Ammoniphilus sp. CFH 90114: one gene and its partner. The protein of the gene in region 1 interacts with the protein of each later gene in a pairwise test. Links are inferred from orthologs where the notes say so. Each region holds a gene or a part of one and is shown on either strand. Other genes may lie near its edges.

What was found.
Region 2: the proteins of minD (region 1) and EIZ39_RS23455 interact in binary tests that used the Bacillus subtilis proteins (3 or more experiments, as listed by UniProt). The link is inferred for Ammoniphilus sp. CFH 90114 from one-to-one orthologs.

The regions. Positions count from the first base shown.
Region 1 is NZ_SDLI01000001.1:94,773-106,750, reverse strand. Bases 5,567-8,304 are described here. They hold minD (septum site-determining protein MinD), read right to left. Parts: upstream 7,466-8,304; coding sequence 6,668-7,465; downstream 5,567-6,667. Other genes in these bases: mreD (rod shape-determining protein MreD), read right to left, coding at 8,233-8,304; minC (septum site-determining protein MinC), read right to left, coding at 7,488-8,156; rodA (rod shape-determining protein RodA), read right to left, coding at 5,567-6,591. Also shown: GTPase ObgE, read right to left, coding at 1-198; EIZ39_RS00505 (Spo0B domain-containing protein), read right to left, coding at 200-841; rpmA (50S ribosomal protein L27), read right to left, coding at 1,013-1,303; EIZ39_RS00495 (ribosomal-processing cysteine protease Prp), read right to left, coding at 1,303-1,650; rplU (50S ribosomal protein L21), read right to left, coding at 1,655-1,966; EIZ39_RS00485 (Rne/Rng family ribonuclease), read right to left, coding at 2,114-3,622; EIZ39_RS00480 (M50 family metallopeptidase), read right to left, coding at 3,669-4,538; EIZ39_RS00475 (M23 family metallopeptidase), read right to left, coding at 4,531-5,343; more of rodA, read right to left, coding at 5,461-5,566; more of mreD, read right to left, coding at 8,305-8,751; rod shape-determining protein MreC, read right to left, coding at 8,748-9,692; EIZ39_RS00445 (rod shape-determining protein), read right to left, coding at 9,711-10,751; RadC family protein, read right to left, coding at 10,865-11,548; EIZ39_RS00435 (Maf family protein), read right to left, coding at 11,603-11,978. UniProt on the Bacillus subtilis protein: ATPase required for the correct placement of the division site. Cell division inhibitors MinC and MinD act in concert to form an inhibitor capable of blocking formation of the polar Z ring septums.
Region 2 is NZ_SDLI01000017.1:36,314-48,532, forward strand. Bases 2,739-5,717 are described here. They hold EIZ39_RS23455 (CpsD/CapB family tyrosine-protein kinase), read right to left. Parts: upstream 4,588-5,717; coding sequence 3,889-4,587; downstream 2,739-3,888. Other genes in these bases: EIZ39_RS23450 (tyrosine-protein phosphatase), read right to left, coding at 2,996-3,760; EIZ39_RS23460 (YveK family protein), read right to left, coding at 4,580-5,329. Outside these bases: UTP--glucose-1-phosphate uridylyltransferase GalU, read right to left, coding at 1-753; EIZ39_RS23445 (polysaccharide biosynthesis protein), read right to left, coding at 779-2,602; EIZ39_RS23465 (S-layer homology domain-containing protein), read right to left, coding at 6,073-8,370; EIZ39_RS23470 (S-layer homology domain-containing protein), read right to left, coding at 8,788-12,219. UniProt on the Bacillus subtilis protein: May be involved in the regulation of capsular polysaccharide biosynthesis. Autophosphorylates in vitro. Phosphorylates and activates in vitro two UDP-glucose dehydrogenases, YwqF and TuaD, as well as the DNA-binding proteins Ssb and SsbB.

The DNA of each region.
Region 1 (11,978 bases):
TGCCTTAAAGTGACGCTGATACTTGAAGTCAACCAATGTTCTTAACCCTTCATCTACGACGAAGACCACATTGGCCCCTCTTCCTCCGTCACCACCAGCAGGACCACCCATATCTACATACTTCTCTCGACGGAAAGCGACCATGCCATTACCGCCGTCTCCGCCCTTCACATATATCTTCGCTGCATCTACAAACATGCTATTCCTTCACCTCTTGGTTTACAGGAAAGTAAAATTCCATGATGGATTCTTGATCATTATGTAAGCCTTCCACAAAGAAGCCCTCGCCATCCCCTAAACGACTAGCAAGGGAACGGAGAGCCTCGATACATTCTTGTTCTCTTAAGTTACCCTCATATTCCACTGCAAGAAATATGGATTCTTCTAACTCCTGAAGCTCAATAACTAATGTATTGGGAAGACCATTGTTGGTTATAGAGTGCTCTCGATAGGTATCAATAATTCCCTTGACTAGATCAAAAAATCTCTTATTCTCATCTTGCCCAAGCTGGCCTAAATTAATGAGCTCTGGCACCAATACTTCGAGCTTCATTTCTTTATATATTGCATTATAGGTAAGTAAATAAGCAACTAGTGCCTGGTGCTCAAGCGCTGCAATGCGGCTTTCGTTGTTGGTTTGGTCTGTTACTTTTTTTATGTATTCCTCACATACGTCATATCGTTGCAACTTCATATATCCTAGAATGACTTGAAAATGATTTAGCCAATCATGTCTCTGTAAGCGAAGACTATCTAAGAACCGCTGTTGCACTTGCAAAATTTCGGACTCCACATCTCGAAGATCTGCTTCTCCACTTCTCCCTTTATACTCTTGAGCCAACTCAAAACACCCCCATCCCAAATCAAACGTATGAAACAATGTAGTTAACTACCACATGCTTCCAACTCGTAATGATTTAAGTATACTAGAAAACTTGGCTGACGCCAATGAGCCGCTTCATAGTACAATAGAAAAACCCGACTAGGTGTCGGGTTTTTCTATAAAGGGTTATTATGCTTCTTGAGCTACTGGCTCAATAACCACTTGCTTGCGGTCACGTCCTAAACGCTTGAAACGAACTACTCCGTCAGACAAAGCAAACAAAGTATCATCTCCGCCGATTCCAACGTTTAGTCCAGGGTAGATCTTCGTTCCACGCTGACGAACAAGAATGTTACCAGCCTTAACGAATTGACCGTCTCCACGTTTCACACCAAGGCGCTTCGCGATACTGTCGCGACCGTTCTTAGTAGAACCTACCCCTTTCTTAGAAGCGAAAAATTGAAGATTCATCTTTAACATTACATCCACCTCCTGGTTGGTAATTGATCATATACTTTAACAAACTTTCCGTACTCTATGGCAACCGACTGAAGCGAGGCTACCATGCCGTCGAGGAGTAATTGTACTTTCTCTTGTACCCCAGGTTGTTGAACCGGCAAAGTACAGCGGAGAAACCCATTCTCTCCTTGCTCGACAGGAAGCTTCACCCCAAGGAGCATATCAACAGCATTAATTGCACCAAAGGATATCCCTGATACTGCAGCACAAACAATATCTTGTCCGGGATCTGCATAACCGGCATGTCCATCAATGGTAATCAGCTCAATGTCCCCTGATGTTCGTCGTTTGACATGCACTTTAATCATAAACTTAAGCGTTGATGCTTTCGATTACAACTTTAGTGTATGGCTGACGATGACCTTGCTTCTTGTGGTAGTTTTTCTTCGCTTTGTATTTGAAGACGATAATCTTCTGTCCGCGTCCGTGTCTGTCAACTTTACCAGTTACAGTTGCACCAGCTACTGTTGGACTTCCAGCAACAACACTTCCATCCTTGCTAACCAACAATACGCGATCAAAAGTTACAGTTTCACCTTCAGTTTGAGGAAGCTTCTCGATATAAAGCTCAGCTCCTTGCTCAACTTTATATTGCTTACCACCAGTTTCGATAATTGCGTACATTTGCTGCACCTCCCTATAATTATTAAGACTCGCCATCCCAGGTGCCAAACGGCTTATAAAAAACCTGTTCTGAGCGGTTGCAGCATGATGACTAGTGTCAAACATGATATCAACAAAAAACAGATTAACATAATTCAAGAATCAGTGTCAAGGTAAATCCTTTCCATCAAGCATCGCAACTTTTCTCCTTACTTCTTGCTGACTACCCACAAACAAGTGATGATGTTGCTCATGCATGTTCTCATTTCGGTGCACATGAATTTCTAGCCCTGTTTCTCTTTGGATCCGATCTCGTTCTTCCCCTCGTTCGCCTTCAAACTTATCGGCTAGACAGGGATGCACTTCTATGAGTATGGACTCTACGTGAGTGGATCTAGCATACTCTTTTATTTCTCTTTCGATGCGAGAGCTCACCGTATCTAGAGAGAGGATCTTTCCTTTCCCTTCACAATACGGACAGGGTCTTGTCATAACATCAGACAAGTTTTGCCGCACTTTCTTGCGCGTCATCTCAAGTAGACCAAGTTGAGTAAACCCAAGCAAGTGAGATTTTGTCCGGTCACGCTTCAGATGTTCTTGGAGAGCATGCCATACATGATCACGATGTTCGGATTTACGCATATCGATGAAATCGATAAGGATGATGCCTCCAATATCTCTAAGTCTCAACTGTCTAGCGATTTCCTTCGTCGCTTCCAAATTGGTCTTATATACGGTTTCCTCTAATTGATGGGTTCCTGTAAATTTACCTGTATTGACATCAATAGAGGTAAAGGCCTCGGTTTGATCGATAATTATATATCCGCCACTTTTTAACCAAACCTTTCTTTTTAGAGCTTTCTCAATTTCTGCTTCTACTTCAAATGAATCAAAGATGCCTGTCCTATCTGTATACAGTTTAAGCTTTGGTTTAAGTGTTGGTATAAAATACCCCAAGTCCTCAAGCAGCTTATGGTACTCAGGTTGACTGTCAATAATAAGCTCGTCCACATCTTCCGAAAAGACATCCCTTGTGATGCGTGAAACTAAATCAAGATCCTTATGTACGACCCGCATAGGCTTACTCTCTTTTGCCGAAGCTATGGTCTTTCGCCATAGCCCACGCAGAAACTCAAGATCAGCTATAAGCTCTTCTTCGCTGGCTCCTTCTGCAACGGTTCTTACAATTACGCCTTCTTGTTCCTTGCATTGCTCCTTTAACAGGAGACGAAGCCTTTCCCGTTCTCCATCTTGAGAGATTTTCCGAGAAAGGCCGATATAAGGATCTGATGGCATAAACACCAAGTATCGCCCAGGAAAACTAAGCTGTGTTGTCACTCTAGCTCCTTTTGTACCTAGAGGTTCTTTCACTACTTGCACTAAAATCTCTTGCCCTTGTGTCAGCACTTCTCGAATACTTGGCTTCGGACGATCATCCTTGTCCTTCCATTCCGAAGGCAAGCAGTCGTCTACATAAATGAATGCGTTTTTTTCTAATCCGATATCAATAAAAGCAGCCTGCATGCCAGGCAATACATTGGCTACTTTCCCCTTATAAATATGACCTACAATTCTTTGTTCCTCCGGTCTCTCGACAAACAATTCGATAAGCTTGCGATTTTCCATAACCGCCACTCTCGTTTCCCAATAGGCACAATTCACGATAATCTGTTTCAACTTATGATCTCCTCTTCAAAAAAAACAAATGGTATTTAATTCTATTTTAGCCAATTGAGATCAATTCAGAAATGGTTCGGCCTGGTTTTTTTTCAAAAAAGGCGCGAATAATGGCATCTTCTGAAATAGAAGCGACGATATTCTGCCTAGTATCCAGTACTTGGAAGCAGTGGTAGGAGCCTTTTTTAATCCTTTTTACCACTTCACCGATTCTTTCATTTGCCTTCAAACAGTACGTATCCATTTTCGAATGACTTGGTAACTTCCTATTTTCCTGTTCCTTCTTGAGAAGGAAACGAATAAATTGGTACTGGGCTTGTTTGTAGGCTAAGCGATTCTCTAATATTAAATAGAAACTAATCAAGACTAGATTCCATTGAAACGGTAAAAAGAAGGAAGCAACGATGAGGCAGCAAGCCGCAAAACTGGACCATATAATACTAACATACATCGTTTTATAGAAAGGGAATACCTTACTTAAAAGTGCCTGTAAAATCTTCCCCCCGTCCAACGGCCATATGGGCAGCAGATTAAACCCCGCGATCCAGACATTCCCAAAGACAAAAAACTCAGTCCACTCTTCTCCCCAGATTCCATAAAGATAGAAAACATAGCCTACAGGAATCATGACCAAATTGACAAAAGGCCCCGCTAGCGCCACAAGCACTTCATCCCTGACTCTGGTTGTTCCCCATTCATCCACTTTCGCTACTCCACCAAAAGGAAGCAGTTCCATGCTCTGTACTCTCCAGCCCACCGCTAAGGCTGCGAAAACATGACCTAATTCATGCATCATAACCAAAGTGAAGAGGGTAATTAATTCAAAGAATTGCCCAGTTAAAGCAGCGGCTATGGCAACGAGCCAGAATAAAGGATGGATGGCTATTCGAATCCCGCCAACTGTCCAACTAGTCAAATGTAATCACACTCACGGGGTCCATAAACTGTTCGTTCATCTGCATGGAGAAATAGACAGTTTGCCCCTCTTTCGTCTTTCCTATCACTTGACCGGGCTGTACCCAGTCCTGCTCTTTGACTTGGATCTCATCTACACTGCTGTACGAAGATAGAAGCTGGTTCTCATGCCGAACAATAACGGTTTGTCCTAATCCTTCTTTTGTTCCAACAAAGATCACCCAACCTTGATCTACAGCTTTAATCTCACTTCCACCTGGCGCTTCAATCTGAATGCCTTTACCATCCAAATAGAAAGGAGCAGCGACCTTGCCACTAACGGGTACGACATACTTCTTTGGTGCCCTGACTTGGTTCCACACCGGCTGTGGACTTCCTTGCATGGGTGTATCTATAGTGGGTAAGATCGACGGAGTCCCCACATATTTCTCCAACAGAGCCATTGTTCCTTGGAAATTGTATTCCCTTGTCATCACTTGATCAACAAAACCTTTAGCAGGTGTTGTAAAAGGAGAGTCGATTTTATATATAAGAAAAGTAAAGCTTAAGAGGAATAATGACAGGATGGCCTTCATCATGAACCTTGAGCTGATGGGTTCTACAGGCTCTTCTTTCGTCCCCCAGTCGTCTTCTTGATCCCAGGAGTACTCTCTGCGAGTAGCCATATAACTTGAAGAAGAGTATCGTTTAGGGGACTCCACTTCTATAGCTTCGTCTAGAAATCCCCCCTCACTCCCCCTCCTCATTTGTTCTCTTAGCTCCCGCAATCTTTCTTCTCTTCTCCGCTTAATGGAATCTAGACTCATGTAACCAAACCACCCTTCCGAGTACTTGTCCTTTAATCACTTTATGAAAAAGAGAGACAAGATAGAACACGAAAAAGAGGCGTCCTCGAAGGGCACCCCTCAAAGACGCTTTCAGGATTAGTCGAACATCAGCTTCTTCCTACGCATTCCTACATTTAACACTAAACCAATAATCATAAAGTTGGTCACTAAGGAGCTTCCTCCGTAACTAATGAAGGGTAGTGTAATCCCCGTGATCGGCATTAATTGAATCGTCATCCCTATGTTTTCAAAAATTTGAAATACAAACATCCCAATTACCCCTGATACCAGGTAGGATCCAAAAGGGTCCTTAGCGTCCAGTGCAATACGTACCATTCGGTAAATCAGTAAAAAGAACAGGAAAATCAGCAGACTTCCACCTATGAACCCTAGCTCTTCAGCGATAACCGTAAAGATAAAATCACTCTCTCCTACGGGTACCCAGCCAAACTTAGCTTGAGTTCCCGCATTAATACCTTTTCCTAGAAGCTGTCCAGACCCTATAGCAATGAGAGATTGCTTAAGCTGAAACCCTTGCCCAACGGGATCTAACTCCGGATTAAGCCAGTAGACGATCCGATTCCATTGATATGGTTTTATCAACTTAAAGAAAATCTCTTGCTTAAATTGATAAAGGTAGGTCAAGAAACCAAAAAAGCTTCCTGCAAGGGCGCCAAAAAGGAAAAAGTGTCTTCCCTTTACTCCTCCAACGATCATCATGCTAATTAAAATACCAGAAAAAACGACTGCATTCCCGAGATCTGGCTGAATAAGAATCAGTAGCATGGGAACGCCTATAATAGCAAAGATGGGAATCAACTCATAGACCTTACTAAAGGGATCTTCTTGTTCTGCTCGTTTGGCTAAATACTTAGCAAGAGTCATGATCGTGATAATCTTCATTAGCTCCGCTGGTTGAAAAGAAAACAGCCCTAGGTTATACCAACTCGTAGCATTGTTAATTGGCGGCGTGAACAACACACCTACGAGCAAAACGAGACCAATAAAATAAAAAATATAGCTTAAGTTGCCAATCATGTTGTAATCAAACAAAAGAATGGCGGACATAAAGACAAACCCAATCATATACCAAACCACTTGCTTGCCTTCTAAACTCAAATGAGGGGAAGCGCCTGAGATCCCCAAGTAACTAAAGATACCAAAACCAATAAGGATTAGGATAATGACCCAATCGATTGTCTTAAAGTATTTTGCTTCAAATTCCATTCCTCTTGCCCTCCATTAGGTTATTATAACCTCAGGCATAGACCAAATAAAAGCAGGAACTATATGTAAGTTCCTGCTACCTCATACCAAATAATTTCCTAACTTTTTTCATGAAACCGCCTTGTTCTTCCTCTAAACTAAGGAGTGGAACTTGTTCTCCAAGAATACGGCGAGCAATATTCCGGTAAGCTAAACCTGCTTTCGCTTCATGATTCATGACAATCGGTTCCCCCTCTTTAGAGGCCTTAATCACACGCTCATCATCCGGAACAATACCTAGAATCTCAATTCCCAGCTGTTGAATCACATCATCAACGTCCAGCATATCTCCCTGCTTCATCATGCCATATCGAATACGATTAATAATCAGCTTTGGAGAACCTGTCTTTTCTTTCTCAAGCAAGCCAATCACTCGGTCAGCATCACGAACAGCTGTCGGCTCGGGTATCGTCACCACAACGGCCTTGTCAGCTCCAGCCACTGCATTCTTAAAGCCTTGTTCAATCCCAGCAGGACAGTCAATGATGACATAATCGAAGTCCATCTTCAGCTCTTTAATGAGGTTCTCCATCTGTTCTGGTGTAACGGCTGACTTGTCCTTGGTCTGTTTAGCCGGCAACAAAAAGAGATGATCGAATCTCTTATCTTTAATCAAGGCTTGCTGTAATCTGCATTGTCCATCTAGCACATCAACTAGATCGTAAATGATTCGATTCTCTAATCCCATCATAACATCAAGGTTGCGAAGACCGATATCCGCATCGACCAAGCACACCTTTTTTCCGTTGGTTGCTAGGGCCGTACCGATATTAGCAGATGTAGTGGTTTTCCCTACGCCGCCCTTCCCCGATGTGACTACAATCGCTTCTCCCATACAAATCCCCCCTGAAGATGCTCTATCTATTACTCCAATAATCCAATCTCACTTTATGCAGTTGGTTTAACTTATCAATGGACATCTGACCGTCCTCGAGATAAGCAAACTCCATTTCATTGCTCCCGTCCATCCATTCATCTGGCGGTCGGCTAATGACATCGGCAATCCTTAGTTGTGTAGGGCGCAGCAACGATGCTGCGATAATCGCAGTTTCATCACCATTGCAACCTGCATGAGCCAAGCCTCGTAGTGCACCCATCACGAATATGCTACCTGTACAATAGACTCCACCGCCCGGATTAATGTCTCCTAACAGCAATAAGTCACCTGTATGTCTTAACTCCTGACCGGAGCGTATTGTTCGAGTTTCCACTCGGGTCATGGAAGAGAGTTTATCCTTGAGTGCTTGTTCCCTTGTTACTAATAAGGAGTCGATGCTTCTAATCCTTAAGTTGCTCTTCTCCTTAATGATTTCCCGCAACTCCTGGGTCTGTTCTTCCGTTAGATACCGGTTGCCAAGCTTGATTGTGATTTCAATTGGGGGACCAGCTAGGGTTTGCTGATGGTTGCTTTCCACTTTTTCTTTTAATTGAGCGAATAGTTCCTGCAAGGAACAAGTATCGTCCAATAAAAAAACTAATCCGTCTTTTGTTCCTTTTATGGTTACGATATTCTTTGTCAGTGTCATGCTCTTATTCCCCCCACCATATAGCATTCGCTGGTCGAGGCCATTTTTCCTGCTTCCCCCTGTTCTTTTAGCTTACTTAAAGATCGACTTCATCCTGTCTGCTATCGACCATCTTTTCTAACCAATGGTTCAGTGGACGATAAGCAAGGATGGCGAAGCCTGCATTCAATAAAGCCGTGGGCACATAGTCAAGCCAATGGTACGGGTAACCCGTAAGTCCAAATAACTCAAACAAGAGGAACACCGCGCTTTCATGCATAAACACGCCAAGTAAGACCGTAATCATGATCAAGAGAACATTCAACTGAAAATACTGATAAGCCAGGGCAGACAAATAAGGAATCAATGCCATTGTAAAGGCGTAAACGCCAATAACATCACAATATTGAATATCAAAGAACAAGCCGAATAAAAGACCAAATAAAAAGGCCCTTCGTCTTCCCAGATACAGAGAAACAAAGATTAGTACAACGAGAAGAAACCGGGGGAGAACTGCCACTTCTCGCCCATAAGCTTGCAAATGAAACACCTGAAAGACCGTTCCCTCTAAAACAAATAAGCCAAGTAGACCCGCAAATAATATCCCCCACCTCATCCTTGGTTCCCTTCCTCAGAACCATTCGTATCGGTGGTTGGAGTGGAAGGAGCGCTTGAACCCGGTAGCCCCGGCAAGGCCGGCACAGGAATTTCAGTCGGTGCGATGAGTGAGCGTTCGACAACAAATACTTTCTCTAATTGATTCAGGTTTGCACTGGGCCTAATATAAGCATCCTTAGTAAGAAATTGTTCATCTGTACGAACGGATACAATTTCCCCTAAGACTAGCCCTTTCGGTATTGTTCCGCCAAGCCCCGACGTAATCACCATCTGTTTAGGCTCAATCACAGATTGCATGGGGATCTTCCTCATAATCAACAGATTATTCTTAGGGTCATAACCTTCCACGACACCATAAATTCGCTCATCCCCTTGTATAATGGCACCAATATGATTTCCACGCTCAATATCTGTCACCAATTCCACTTGGGATGAGAAATGAGAGACGCTTTGAATTCTTCCAATATAGCCTTCAGGTGTAATAACAGCCATGTTTGGACTTATACCGTCCTTCGTTCCCTTATCAATAATTAAAGTATGATTCCAACGATCTGGGCTTCGAGCCACAACTTCAGCTATCCTCAATTTATAATCTGATAATTTGGATTGTTCAGCCTCCAACATTTTTCTTAATTGTTCGTTCTCTAGCTTCAACTCATTGAGATCTGCCGTAATTTGGGCAAATTGCTTAAGGTTTTGTTTTAAAGCTTTGTTTTCCTCATAAACAACATAAACATCTTTAATACTCTCAAAAAAGCCCGCTACAGCAAAAGCGGGCTTATAGACAATGGATTGAACAAACGCAAGGGAATCTCGGACAAATCGTTCTGGCCAGGTCGGAACCGGTCTGTCCTTTAAGGTAATTCCCATTGTCGTTACAAGTACAATTAGGCTAATCAATAACAACAGTAGTCTTCGCTTCACAAAAAAGTTAGACACGTATTAACACCTGCTTTTCTATCTTCCCCTTTTGGATCGGGCGGTAATGCCAGACTTTGATTTGAAGAGATGAAGGTTTTCTAATGCTCGACCCGTCCCGATGGCCACACAGTCCAGTGCATTCTCAGCTACCAAGACTGGCATTCCCGTTTCATCACTCAACAACTTGTCAAGATTGCGTAGAAGTGCCCCGCCTCCCGTAAGCACAATTCCACGATCCATAATATCAGCCGCTAATTCAGGTGGACTCTTTTCCAAAGTGACCTTTACTGCTTCGATAATACTCGTTACGGTTTCTTGTAGAGCATCCGTGATCTCATGGGAAGAAACTTCAATGGTCTTCGGTAATCCCGTAATTAAATCTCTTCCACGTATGTCCATCTTTTCATTAGCATCCGATGGTATAGCGGATCCAATCTCCATTTTTAACGTTTCTGAAGTTCTTTCCCCAATCATCAAGTTGTACTTTTTCTTAATATACTGAATGATGGCCTCGTCCATTTCATCCCCAGCTACACGGATAGAGCGACTTGTTACAATCCCCCCCAAAGAGATGATCGCGACTTCCGTAGTTCCACCACCAATATCCACTACCATACTCCCGGTTGGTTCCCAAACTGGGAGATCAGCTCCAATTGCAGCAGCAAACGGCTCTTCAATGGTATAAGCTTCCCTAGCCCCAGCCTGCTTCGTTGCATCCTCTACTGCTCGCTTCTCAACTGCCGTTATACCTGAAGGAACACAAACCATAACATTAGGCCGACGGGAAAGAATTCCTCGACTCTTCTGCGCTTGTCGGATGAAATAACGAAGCATGGTTGCTGTTGTTTCAAAGTCGGCAATAACCCCATCCTTCATCGGCCGAACAGCTACGATGTTACCCGGGGTACGCCCAATCATACTTTTTGCTGCGTTTCCAACCGCTTCAATCGTTCCCGTATCTGTACGGATAGCGACCACCGAGGGTTCCCGCGCCATAATACCTTTCCCTTTTACATAAACGAGCGTATTGGCCGTACCAAGATCGATACCCATATCCCGAGAAAAACCACCAAACATGCTACTTATCTCCTTCCATATCTCCTGCATCTATTAGGGGTTACATTAAATTACAATTATGTAAGTCCTGTTTGAATACTGACATTTTATTATAGATCTTTTGCTTAAACAATTCAAATGAGGCCTTTCTCCTTCAAGCTAATATATCGACCATCCCCAATGATAACATGATCTAATACATCAATGCCCATAATTTCACCTGCTGCCATCAGACGCTTAGTAACCTCAATATCTTCTCTGCTTGGAGTAGGATCGCCACTCGGATGATTATGTAGACAAATAAGGGAAGCACTACTCTTACGTACAGCTTCCTTGAAAACTTCACGAGGGTGTACAATCGATGAATTTAAACTTCCGATAAAAACAGTCGTCTGAGCAATAACCTGATTCTTCGTATTTAAAAAGAGGCAAACAAAATGTTCCTGAGTTAAATAGCGTAGTTCCTCCATCATAAGCTTGGCCACATCTTCCGGTGAGCGAATAGTCCAGCGTTCTTCTGGCGTGGTCTTCGCTACCCTCCTGCCTAACTCGATACCCGCCAGTAACTGGACAGCTTTAGCCGTTCCAATTCCTTTCACTTCAACGAGCTCTTCCAAAGAGGTATCTAAAAACTGACGCAAGCCCCCAACGTGGCTTAATACACGCTGAGCTAGGTTGATTACGGATTCCCCTGCTGTTCCTGTTCTCAACAAGATTGCAATGAGTTCAGCATTGGACAAGGCATCAATTCCTTTGCTCATCATCCTTTCCCTCGGAAGCTCGACCAACGGAAATCCTGACAGCCACTTTTCCCCCATGAAACATTCCCCTCACCTTCAATGTATTACAGGTTTCTCATTATATGTATGTCTCTATGGAGTAAGTATGGAAAAGCCAAATTCCTCTAGGTAACTCGCCATCATCTGTACAGGAAGACCAACAACAGAGAAATAGTCCCCAACGATACCTTCGACAAAAATAGATCCAAGACCCTGAATAGCATAGGCGCCGGCCTTGTCCATGGGTTCCTTAGTAGCAATATAACGAAGAATCTCGTCCTTGGAGACCGGTCTCATCCTTACTTTCGTTTCTACATGCCCAACCCTGCGATTCCCATTGTTCGCATCAATAAGGGCCAAACCACTATATACTGAATGAGTCGTCCCCTGAAGTGCTGATAACATGGAAAATGCATCCTCTTCATTGTTAGGCTTTCCCAACACCTTGTCTCCTAACACGACAATAGTA
Region 2 (12,219 bases), on another replicon or contig:
CCTGGTCCCATCAAAATCATAAGCATAAACGGCCTCGATCTTATTTAACTCAGCAATGGCATCCGTGAGCTGGATCTCTCCACCAGCACCAGGCTTTTGATTATCTAAGATTTCAAAAATCTTCGGACTCAAGATATACCGTCCCATAATAGCAAGATTCGAAGGAGCGACTTCCTTCTTCGGCTTTTCTACTAAGTTATTGACACTAAAGAATCGATCATGAATCTGCTTGGCATCCACGATCCCGTATCGTGAGACTTCATCATCGGGTACATGCTGCACCCCAATCACAGACGCGCGATAACGATCATACTGCTCGAGCATTTGCTTTAAGCAAGGCTTCTCGGCTTGGACGATGTCATCCCCAAGGAGAACGGCAAACGGCTCATTGCCGATGAACTTTCTGGCACACCAGATGGCGTGTCCTAAACCACGGGCTTCTTTTTGACGGATGTAATGAATATCAACCATTTGGGATGGTTTTTGCACTTCATTTAATAGATCCATTTTCCCTTTTTCTAATAGATTGTGCTCGAGTTCAAAGGAATTATCGAAATGATCCTCAATGGCACGCTTGCCTTTTCCGGTTACGATAATGATATCTTCAATTCCGGATTCTACGGCTTCTTCGACAATATATTGGATAGTTGGTTTATCAACTATCGGCAACATTTCTTTCGGCATGGCTTTGGTTGCTGGTAAGAAACGGGTTCCGAGTCCCGCTGCGGGTATTATGGCTTTTCTTACTCTCATAATGTTTGACTCCCCTCTAATCTCTTTATTTCGCTAGGGAAACTAACTTCTTGGCTTCCACTCGATTATTTGCTAAGTCCAATAATCGTTTCCTCAACACTTGGGTATCCATATCGACATTCTCAATGATCTCATAAATTTCATGAATATATAAGTTTGAAGTCTTTCCAATATAGATCTTCGGATACACCTGATGATCATGGACTTCGTTTTCATTCAATAGTTCTTCAAACAGCTTCTCGCCTGGACGAATCCCGCTAAAGTGAATGGGAATCTCATCCTCGGTATAACCGGATAGACGAATTAAATTTCTGGCCAAATCGACGATTTTCACGGGCTCGCCCATATCCAATACGAAGATCTCTCCGCCTTCGGCGAGAGCCCCGGCTTGGAGAACGAGTCGAGAGGCTTCCGGGATGGTCATGAAGTAGCGCTTCATCTCGGGATCGGTGACGGTGACTGGTCCGCCTTTTTTGATTTGTTCTTTAAACAACGGAATGACGCTTCCTCGACTGCCTAATACATTCCCGAATCTTACGGCGACAAAACGCGTATCACTTCGTTTATCGAGATCCTGAATAATCATCTCGGCCAATCGTTTCGTCGAACCCATGACATTGGTCGGGTTCACGGCTTTATCCGTGGAGATCATGACAAAGGTTTCAACGTGATGTACATCCGCGGCATCCGCGACATTTTTCGTTCCGATGATGTTGTTCTTCACAGCTTCTTCCGGATTACGCTCCATTAGCGGAACGTGCTTATGCGCAGCGGCATGAAATACGACATGAGGCTGGTGTTTCCCCATGATGTGAAACATCTTTTCTCGATCTTGGACATCGGCAATTTCGGTTATGTATTCTACGTCGTTGACGTTATTGGCCTTTAACTCCAATTCAATGGAATGAATGCTGTTTTCTCCATGTCCAAGCAAAATTAAGGTTCTCGGTTTGAATTTCGATACCTGACGACAGACCTCAGATCCAATGGATCCCCCGGCTCCGGTAACGAGGATAACATTCCCGGTGAGGTATTCAGCTATCGAATCTGAATCGAGCTGCACGGGTTCTCTTCCAAGTAAATCTTCGACCTGGACATCCCGGAAATCACTCACAGCGACTTTCCCGGTCATAAGGTCTTCAATCATCGGAACAATTTGGGTTTTGGCGCGGGTTTTATTGGCTTCCCCCACGATCAGATTCAATTCTTTTTTATTTAAAGAAGGAATGGCAATGATGATATTATCGACTTCCAACTCTTTCACTACGGTTTCGATCTGTTCCCGTCCACCCATGACTGGTAGACCCAAGATCTCAAGTTTATGTTTGGTAGGGTCATCATCTATAAAAGCGACCGGATAAAGCTCGGCGTTCGGATTTTGCTTCAGCTGTCTGGCGATCATCGTCCCCGCTGCACCGGCTCCGACGATCAGAGCTCTCTTTTTGTGACTGTTATCCACTTTGGACACATGACTATCTCGATACAATCTCCAAGAAAAACGAACGCCACCGATGAAGATGATATGCATCATCCAAGTGATGATCATGGCCCGATAGTACAACTCTTGAACGAGAGCAAATTGTACAAGGAGCGCAATCAAAATGGAAAACGTAACACCCTTAAAGACGGATATCAGCTCCCCCACACTCGCATACTTCCATACACGCTTATATAACTTGTAGCGACTAGCAAAATAATGATGACTGAAAAATAAGACCAAAGAACTGACGGCAATCACGAGCCCCGGCCTCTCTTTTGGCACCAGGATATAATGGCTCACATAGATCGAGCTGAGGACGATGATCGAATCAATCAAGATCAACGTTAGTAACCGCTTTTGGTAGGTCAAGGCAACCTGCCTCCTCACTGGGTGTTTTATGTCTGTTTTTAGATAATTATGTATTATTTGTATAATATTTCACAAAAGTAAAAAGGATAAATCCTCTTCCAAAAGGAGTAACCTTTACTCTCTTGGGAAGAAAATCCATCCTCGTGAAACTTGGCATGGAGCTCTCTGACTTGCTTCATCCTTATATATGTTGTATATTAAACAATCAAGAAAGCACTTTCACAACTTGTCTTTACCTTTAAAAGATAAATATTAAAGAATATCGGGCATCGAACCCGCCCTCACACCACACCACCGACCAGTCAGGTCTAAGGAGATCTTCTCCCACAGCGCAGCCGAGTGCCTACATCGATAAAGGATAGTAGACATTACCTCACTTGCTTCAGCAAGCATCTAAAATAATCCTAAGAACTTCTTCCTGATCTTTTCCGGGGTATGAACCTGACACTCTTTACCTGTGATGATCTTCTTCGCGGAATCCTGAAACCAGTCTACATATTCTTGGCCGAACTTCGCTTTCACCGTTTCATAGGCTTCACTTAAGATGACACCCCGACTTCCGGTATTGTGGGCATCCGAAGCAATGAAGTGCACTAAATGATGGTTTATCATATCAAAGCAACTCTTCTGAATCTTCTTTCCGAACTTCCCGGTTACACTAGCAGCGGTAAGCTGAGATAAGGCTCCTTGCTTGACCAATCGATAGAGTAGATTCGGGTTTTCTCTCATTTCCTTATTGCGTTCCGGATGTGGAATGATCGGTATGTATCCAGCCAGTTGAATCTGGAAGATGAGCTTCTCCAGATATCTAGGTACATGGTCATGAGGCAATTCTAAAAGAATATGTCGATGCTGGTCATTGAAGCTAAGCAATTGATTATTCTTTAAATCTTCCGGCACTTCTCCGTACACATGAATCTCCATTCCAGGAAGAAGGGTTAGAGGAATCTGGTGCTCTTTTAGTAAGGCATTCGCTTCTTCAAGTCGCTGGATGATCTTCTCCGGCGGATTCGTATACACATGATCCAGATGGTGAGGTGTCGCCACCACGGTCGTAATCCCATCAGCAACGGCTTGTTTGGCCATCGCCATCATATCTTCCGGATTCTGGGCTCCATCATCCAAGCCGAACAGGATGTGGGAATGAACATCAATCATAGACTTTCCTCCTAGAACATAAGTCCTATTGTCTAGAAAATATCACAGTTAAACGAAAGTTTCAATAGATTCCTATATATTCAATATAATGGGAAATCTATTTAAGGAGGAGAGTAGAGATCAACCCTCTACTTCTTCGCTCCATAATAATAGTAATAGTAGCTGTCCCCTTTGATCTGCTTGTTGTTCAGAACAACCCCAAGGATATTGGCTTTCGCATTTTCAAGCTGTTGTTTGGCCTTCACCGCAATCTCGCGGTTGGTCATACCCGAATTCACGACGAGGATCACACCGTCCACTTTGGAAGCCAGGATCTGAGCATCGGCTACCGCGATTAACGGTGGTGTATCAATGAGGATCTGATCATACTGGACACTTAACTCCTCTAGGAGTCTAGTCATGACCTTAGAATTCAGCATCTCGGCTGGATTCGGCGGAATCGGACCCGAGCTCATCACATCCAGATTCGGTGCTTCGGTCGCTTGAATGACATCTTCTAGTCGATCTTGTCCCGCTAAATAGGTGGTCAACCCTTGACGATTCGCCAGGTCAAACGTATGGTGAACCGTGGGTTTACGCAAGTCGGCATCAATTAAGAGAGTCCGCTTCTCGGATTGAGCCATCACGACTGCCAGGTTCGCTACGGTGGTGGATTTCCCTTCCGATGGACCGGTACTCGTGACCATTATGGTCTTCAACTCGCGATCAATCCCGGCAAATTGAATATTGGTTCGTAGCGTCTTATAGGCTTCCGAGATCGGAGACTTCGGCTTCTCCATTGTAATGAGATTTCGCTTTTGACTTTGAAGTGGCTTCTTCTTAAACATGGAGTTGCTTCCCTCCTACCTTGGCTTCAGCGGCTCCTCTGTCCCGCTCCTCTTCTAGCTCATCCATGGTCGCAATGCTTCCTAATACCGATAAGCCAAGGATGCGTTCGATGTCTTGTTCACTCTTTAGGGTGTTATCGAGGTACTCTAGTAAAAACACAATTCCAACCGCTGTCATTAAACCAACCACAAATGCAATCACCATATTCAGGAAGGGTTTAGGCTTGACAGGGCTATAGGTTTCCTGAGACTTGGCTTCGGCCAAGATCTGGACATTGTCGACGTTCATAATGGTTTGGATTTCGGTTTGGAAGGTACTGGCTATGCCATTGGCTATCAGTATCGCCTTCTCCGGATCAGGATCACTGACCGTAATCGACATGACCTGTGAATTTTGTACCGCGTTGACCTTGATCTTATTGCTAAGCTGACCCGCGGTCATCTCAAGACCCATGTTCTCAATCGCTTTTTCCAACACTCTTGGGCTCTTAATAATGACATTATAAGTTTCGATTAATTTCAAATTGGATTGGATATCACTAAAGTTCGGAACCAACATCTCACTCTGGCTTTCTTTCTTATTGACAAGCAGCTGGGTGGATGCTTCATAAATGGGTGTAATCACAAAGAAACTGACTAGTCCACTCGTCACGGTCGCCATTAAGGTTACCAAAATAATGATGACAAAACGTTTCTTTATGATTTCTACTATCTCTCTTAAATCAATCGTTGTTTCTTCCATTAGTATCTCCTTCATATCGAGTATTTTCTATGTATTCTCATTGATTACTTACATTATACGACAGGAATGGACATTATACACTACTTTCCTCCTAGATTCCCTACGAGGTATTTCATGGAACGATATCAATATACCATAGGATAGTCCTAAAAAGTAACTATTGTGTTCGACATTTTTCGCTAATTATCCGCGATTAACTTAGTTTTTCAACACAGATTTTACTATTTTTGACAACAAAAACATTATAACGAATAGAACCAAAGTATACCAGCAAAATTATCCGGTTCTAGGACAATAGGCACAGGTTAGGTAAATTGTGGTTAAAGGTGCTGGCGATTGAACTAAGGAAGCCAGCGGGATATGTTTCTATTACTAGAATTATAGGGTCTGAATTAAACAAAAATGAAAACAGGGGTCAGACCCGCCATAACCGAACCGGATGGGGAGTCAGACCCCTGTTTTTTTTAGGAGATAAGACGAGGTGACTATAAGCAAAGGGGTCAGACCCCTTTGAGTCATCCTATATGGTTAAGGCTGGCCTGTTTTTTTATCCAACAGCAGGCTAAGATTTTTCAATTATAAGAATGGGGTGTGCCCCCATTCTCCCCAAATCAAAGAGGTCAGACCCCAAAAAATTCGTGGGAGTCTGACCCCGGCTTTTTACTCAACAGCAAGCTAGCTTTCCTACCTTTTAAAAGAATGGAGTCTGACCCCATTCTCCCCCCTTTCTCCTTTTAAGTCTACTAATAAATCTTATTAATCACCGTCGCTGCCTCTGCCCGGTTCAATACGCCGTTCGGTCGGAAGGTCTGATCCGGGTAGCCGGTAATGATTTGGGATTGGACGACGGCTCCAATGAGTGTTTTATTCTTGATCTGGTTCTGGTCGCTAAAGGAGAGCGCGCTTGCGTCTCCTGTCAGCTTCATCGCTCGAGCGATCATGACGGCCATTTCCTCTCTGGTAATTGGTTTTCGAGGTTGAAAGTTCGATCCAAATTCACTTGGGACGATGATGCCTTGTGCGATCGCGGTTTGGATAAAGGAAGCTGCCCAGTAATAGGTTGGGATGTCGTTAAACGTTCCCTGTCCAGCTTGCAGCGTGTATCCTTTGGCTTTGACCAGCATGGTGACGAATTCTTCTCGATTCACGGTTTTTTCAGGGAGAAACGTTCCGTTCTCGTATCCTGACACGATGCCGTTCTCGAAGAGTCGATTGATGGCTGCTTTTGCCCAATGGGCTTGGGTATCCGATAAGATCAAGGAGAAATTCTCCATATAGCGGTCATTGATATACACGGCGTAGTCTTGGTTCGGCACCAAATTCGTGAATGACGCTTGAAAATTACTGGATGGCGTGGTTTTGACGATTTGATTTCCCGTTTTCAACACGACTTCCACGGTACCAGTGGTTCCTCTCCATTGAAGCAGAACGGATCTCTTCGTGAGATCCTTCCTTACCGAGAAGTTCGTCACCTTGTCCTTCAAGTCGGTACGGATCGCTTGGATGTACGTCCCATCTACATAGACCCGGTATTCGGTGTTATCCGTTAAGCCGGAGAAGGAAATGGATTGTCCTGACGTTGACTTTTCAAAAAGGGTTCGGTTGCTCGCATCTCGGAGCTCAACACGGACCGTTCCGGTAGACCCTTGCCAGGTAAATTCGGCCGTCGATTCAGTTTTGGATTTGACCTTGAAATCTCGGATGTCCTGAGACAGCTTGAACCGATCCACGTACACGCCTTCAATATACACATTGTAAGTGGTATTCGGAGAGAGTCCGCTAAAGGTGATCGCGCGATTGGACGTACTGCTATACTCTTCTACATCGTCTCTGCTCCCGTCGGTGAGCTCCACATACACCGTTCCCGATGTTCCCGTCCAGGTTAATTCGACTTTCGTACTGCTTAGCGGGTTTACCCTGAAGTTCTGCACATTCACATTCCCGACCAAATCTCGTATCCGGAAGTCATCCACATATCGATCGTTGATATAGACATCATACCTTGTATCATAGGAAAGACCGCTAAACGAAGCACTTCGATCGCGCGTCCACTCGTCATCTTCCTTGGAGTTTCCACGCCTAATCTCCACGTAGGTGTCTCCTGACGTGCCGCTCCAGGTGAGCTCTACTCTAGAGGTTCCGGTTCGTCTCACCTTCAATCCACTGGCTTGTCCTGAATGAGAAAGAACGGTCACTTCACAAGTCGCGGTCTTTCTCCCACTGTCTGTAGTCGCCGTGATCGTCGCTCTGCCTGGAGCCACAGGGGTGATGACACCATTGTTCACTCGTGCTACAGCCGCATCACTGGTAGACCAGGTTACGGAGCGATTCGTTGCATCTGCAGGGGTGACTGTTGCTGTTAAGGTGGTTGTGCCACTGTTCAGAAAGGTGCTCAGGCTGGTTCGGTTTAACTCGATCCGTTCCACCGCGACTCCTGTCACGGTTACTTCACTCGTTTTGGTAATTCCACCCTCGGCAGTGGTGGCTATAATCATGGTCTTGCCTGCCTTGAAGGGCGTGACTACCCCCTTCTGATCCACGTCGGCTACCGCTCTATTCGTGCTGACCCAGTTGACCTGTTGATTGGTGGCATTGGCCGGTTTAACCGCAGCGGTAAGCGTACCCGTCGGTCCCCCAGAAGTCAGATTCAACGTGGGAGGACTTAGTTCTAGATCCTTAACGGGTCCATAGACTTTAATTTCGCGAAAATCGGTTTTTCCGCCCTCCACCGTGCTGACGATGATCGTCGTAGTTCCTGCTGTAATCGGGGTTACCACGCCCTCCGAGTCCACCTTGGCGACTGCTGGATTCGTCGACGTCCATTTGACCGCTGAATTGGCCTCTGGAGGGGATACTATCGCCTTTAGCTCTACCGTCTTCCCCTCTTCTAGCAGCGGGACGGTATCCGGAGTAATCTTGACACTCGTGACCGAAACGGTGGATGCTAGCACCGACGCATGATGAGCGAATGGTAGAAAAAAGAGAAAGAAGGATACAAATAAAAAGCGATATATCAACCCACTGTTATAAGCGTTTAGCATACTGTTTCTCTCCTTACAAATCGATCTATTCCCCTTGACACAACAGACGAGCTTCCCTCTTCTTTTCTGTCAAAGGGACTCTCTTTATCATAGCAAAACCTTCCAAATTGAGCTATGAGAGGTTGGGGAGAAGAGAAAAGTAGAGATGACTATAAGCAAAGAGGTCAGACCCCGTTCTTCTCCATAGACGGACATACGGTACCTTGTTTCGTCCAAAACTACCTTCTTGATCAGGCTAAAGGACATAGAATCCTCTACTTCCTCGATTTACATCAAAAAGTAGCCTCATCCTTTCAAATAAAGGACCCCATGTCCGCTAGAACGTCAAAATCCCACTTTGTGGCCCGGATAGCGGATCGTATGTCCGATCACTTCACAAGGAAGAGGCTGCCCCTTAGGGACCGCCTCTTCCTTTCGTTACTCACTTGTTGAGGTAAATCGATTCCTTGCCGTTTGAAGATCCGTAATCGGTTGTTGCATGTCAGGAAGCGTAGAATCTCCACTCGGTTCGGTTCCCTTTACGAGCAACTTAAATTCACGCATGTATTTTTCATAGCGATTGGTTAAATAAGCGGTTAAGCTCACGACCGTATCCGCCACAGGTCGGGTGACATGCCCATCCAGACCGATAATATCCGATTGGTCGCTTGTCCACGTGATTTTTGCTCCGTGTATGCTTCCGATCGATGGTAAGTAGACATCACCCGTAACGCTTTCGGCAGAATCTCCTGGTGTAAAACCAATCTCTAAAGAATAGGCATCATCCAAAATCGCATACCAATCCTCGACGATCATGTCGATGATTAAGGCAAAGGTCGATTGGATATGATCCCGGTCATGGTATGGCTTATGTTCGATGAGGTATTGTCCGATGATCTCAAGCTCATAGTCTTCCATGGCTGAATAATACTCATGATCTAGATGCAGGTAAGGAGACTTGATGGCCCCAAGCATCTCAGGCACCGTCGTTGCTTCATTGACAGCTTTCACTGCGCTAGCTTCACTCCCGTTTCCATAGATTCCCCTTACCGCCATATCGACGAGGTCTTGAATCATCCATCGATTCCACACTTCCGTTCCCCTGCTGCTATAGACCGCCTGAGCAACCGATTGCTGCTGGGCGTCGGATAGAGAGTAATACGGGATCAGCTGCAAGGCAAGGTCCTCTGACTCGATGGCGAGGCGGAGGCTGGCTATATCCGCTGCCTCATTCACGGCGTAGACGGCTGCCGCAACGCTCTCCTCCATTGGCAATATGTCTAACGTCACAGCGTCTGTAGAATAGCCGTCTTCGATATAAACCACATGCATTCCCACAGGTAGCGCATTAAGGTAAGACATCTGCAAGGCAAACTCGTTCATCGCTTCATCGGTGGTATAATCGATGTCACGTCTCAACAACGAAGAGTCATTCCTGAGGGTGAAATCGGTCAACACCGGATCCTCCACGTTGCGATGATCCTGATCGTATTGCTCAACATAAATAAGCGTTTCCGTAGCGGCTGACCCTTCTAAGAGCTGACGCCCTTGGAACGGTGTAGCTATAATACCCTTTTGAAAGGCTTTGACAAGAAGGGGGAAATACAGCTCATATTTTTCATATCGATTTGTAAACAGCGCAGAGAGAATGACCTCCGTATCCTCACTAGGCAAGAACACATGCCCCTCCGCTGTAATCACCTCAGGGCGATCAGATGTCCAAGTAATGGTAGAACCATGAATGGCCCCTTCTGTAGGAAGCACAATGTCCTTGGTTACATGCTGGTCATAGTCTCCTTCAGCAAAGCCAATCTCCGTGGCTCTAATATCATCCATGAGGGCATACCAGTCTTCCAAAATCATGGCGATGATCAAATCGAAGGCTTCTTGGATCGCCTCACGACTGCTGTAGCCTGTTCCACGCTGTTCCAATAAATACTGAGCCACAATCTCGCGCTCATACTCTTCTAGATAAGAGTAATCAGGGTTATCCAGTTGCAGGTAAGGAGACTTGATGGCATCCAGCATCTCCTGGACAGTTTGGGCCTGGTTCACAGCCCGAATGGCACTGACTTCGTCTCCATCCCATTGAATCTGTGTAATAGCAAGATCTACCGCATCCTGAATAGCCCAACGAGAAAGGTATCCGGTTTCTTTTCCTACCAGAACAGCTTGAGCCACGATATTCCGTTGGCTGTCCGTAATCGATTGATACGGTACGAGGGCAAGACGCAAGGCAGGCGACTCCAGCGCTGCTCGTGTATCCTCCATAGAAGTGGCTGCGTTGACAGCTTCAACGGCCTGAGAAAACATTGACTCGGACTGAACGATCAACGGCAATTCCCCAGTTACATCATGGTACGTGACAGATAAGACGGTCTCCCCTGCCGACAATTGATTCAGGAAGGAAGACTCCAGCGCTAATCCATAGGTTTGCTGCACGACGGTGTAGTCTCTGTCCATTTGCAAGAAGGAAGATCCGTTGCTAATCTGGATTTGGCTATAATCGGTTACAGCGGCCTGTTGTCCGAACTCATTAATCAAACTTAAGGTAAAGAAGGCCTCAATCCCTGATTCCTGTACCGCAAAGCGATTCCCATAGAAAGGATGGACGAGCAGGGCTTGCGATTGCACGACCTGGATCGGGAGTTCTACTTGCACTTCCGCATGTCCATCGGAAACCCGTAAGGATAACGTCGTTTCCCCTAGGGACTTCGACGTTACGTGCAAGGAACCGGCTTCTAACTGCGCTTCGACAATGTCCTCGTCACTCGAGGTGAGTGAGCCTGCAACGAAGTGCAAGGCATCTCCATCCTCATCAGATGCTAAGTCGGATGGCTCATAGGATCCTGCGGGATGACCCAAGAGCAGCCGCTGCTTCGGCTGGGATTTCGCCACTGGAGCATGCTGGTGCGCAGGCAGTACCTGCAGGGTGAAGGAGGTTTGACTCGTCCCTAAACGTAGGGTGAGGGTATGCTCTCCTTCGCTTAGCATGTTCAGGTAAGACACCGAGAATTGAACTTCGTTCGTTGTCTCGTCCAAGCTATAACCCTTGGTCAGCTTCGTGGTTCCGTTAAGAATCGACAAACCCGAAAGATCGAGGTCTGTTACCTTCTGACCAAAGACATCCAGTTTCTCCACTTCAATTACAAGCGGGTGAGTGGCCTTCCCTACCGCGAACGAGCCGCCAGATAAAACGGTTGCCTGCAATTCTTCCGCTTGGGTGACCTGTACAGAGATCGAAATCTCCTTCTCCAGCTTGCCATCTGAAACGAGAGCCTTGACCACCACTTCACCTAAGCCCTTCGGCTTAAGGACTAAGCCATTTTGCTCTATGATTGCTTCTACGATTCCTTGTTTATCCATTTTAATAGAATCGGCAACCAACACGAGAGTGTCTCCGTTCGCGTCTGTTGCTAGATCACTCGCTTCGAAGGTGATCGGCTGGCTGCTTAGCCCTAGTGTTTGAACTGGGATCGTTTTGGATTGAGGAGCATAATTGGTAGATCCTCCGCCACCACCTCCGCCGCCTCCACCAGTGGGAGGAGGACTAGTGCCATTGGTGCTCTTAATATTGTCTTTTACTCTAGCATAGTTGGTCACAGCGTCCGCTGTTTTCGTTCCCTCGGGTAACCGAAGATTGTTTACCGTAAGTCCAGTGTTTAACGTCAGCTTCGACCTGGTATCCGCCACTTGGATCTGTTCAATCGTTCCTGTATTGTTAAGGACGAGGTTGCCGCTTCCCATGACGTTCAACTGCTTGATCTGTCCTGATCCAGAAAGCTGGGTCTGCTGCTGGCCCCGTACTTCAAGAACCCCAATATTGGCATGAAGCTCTAGCTGCTGAACCCCCTCTTGCACCGTCAGCTT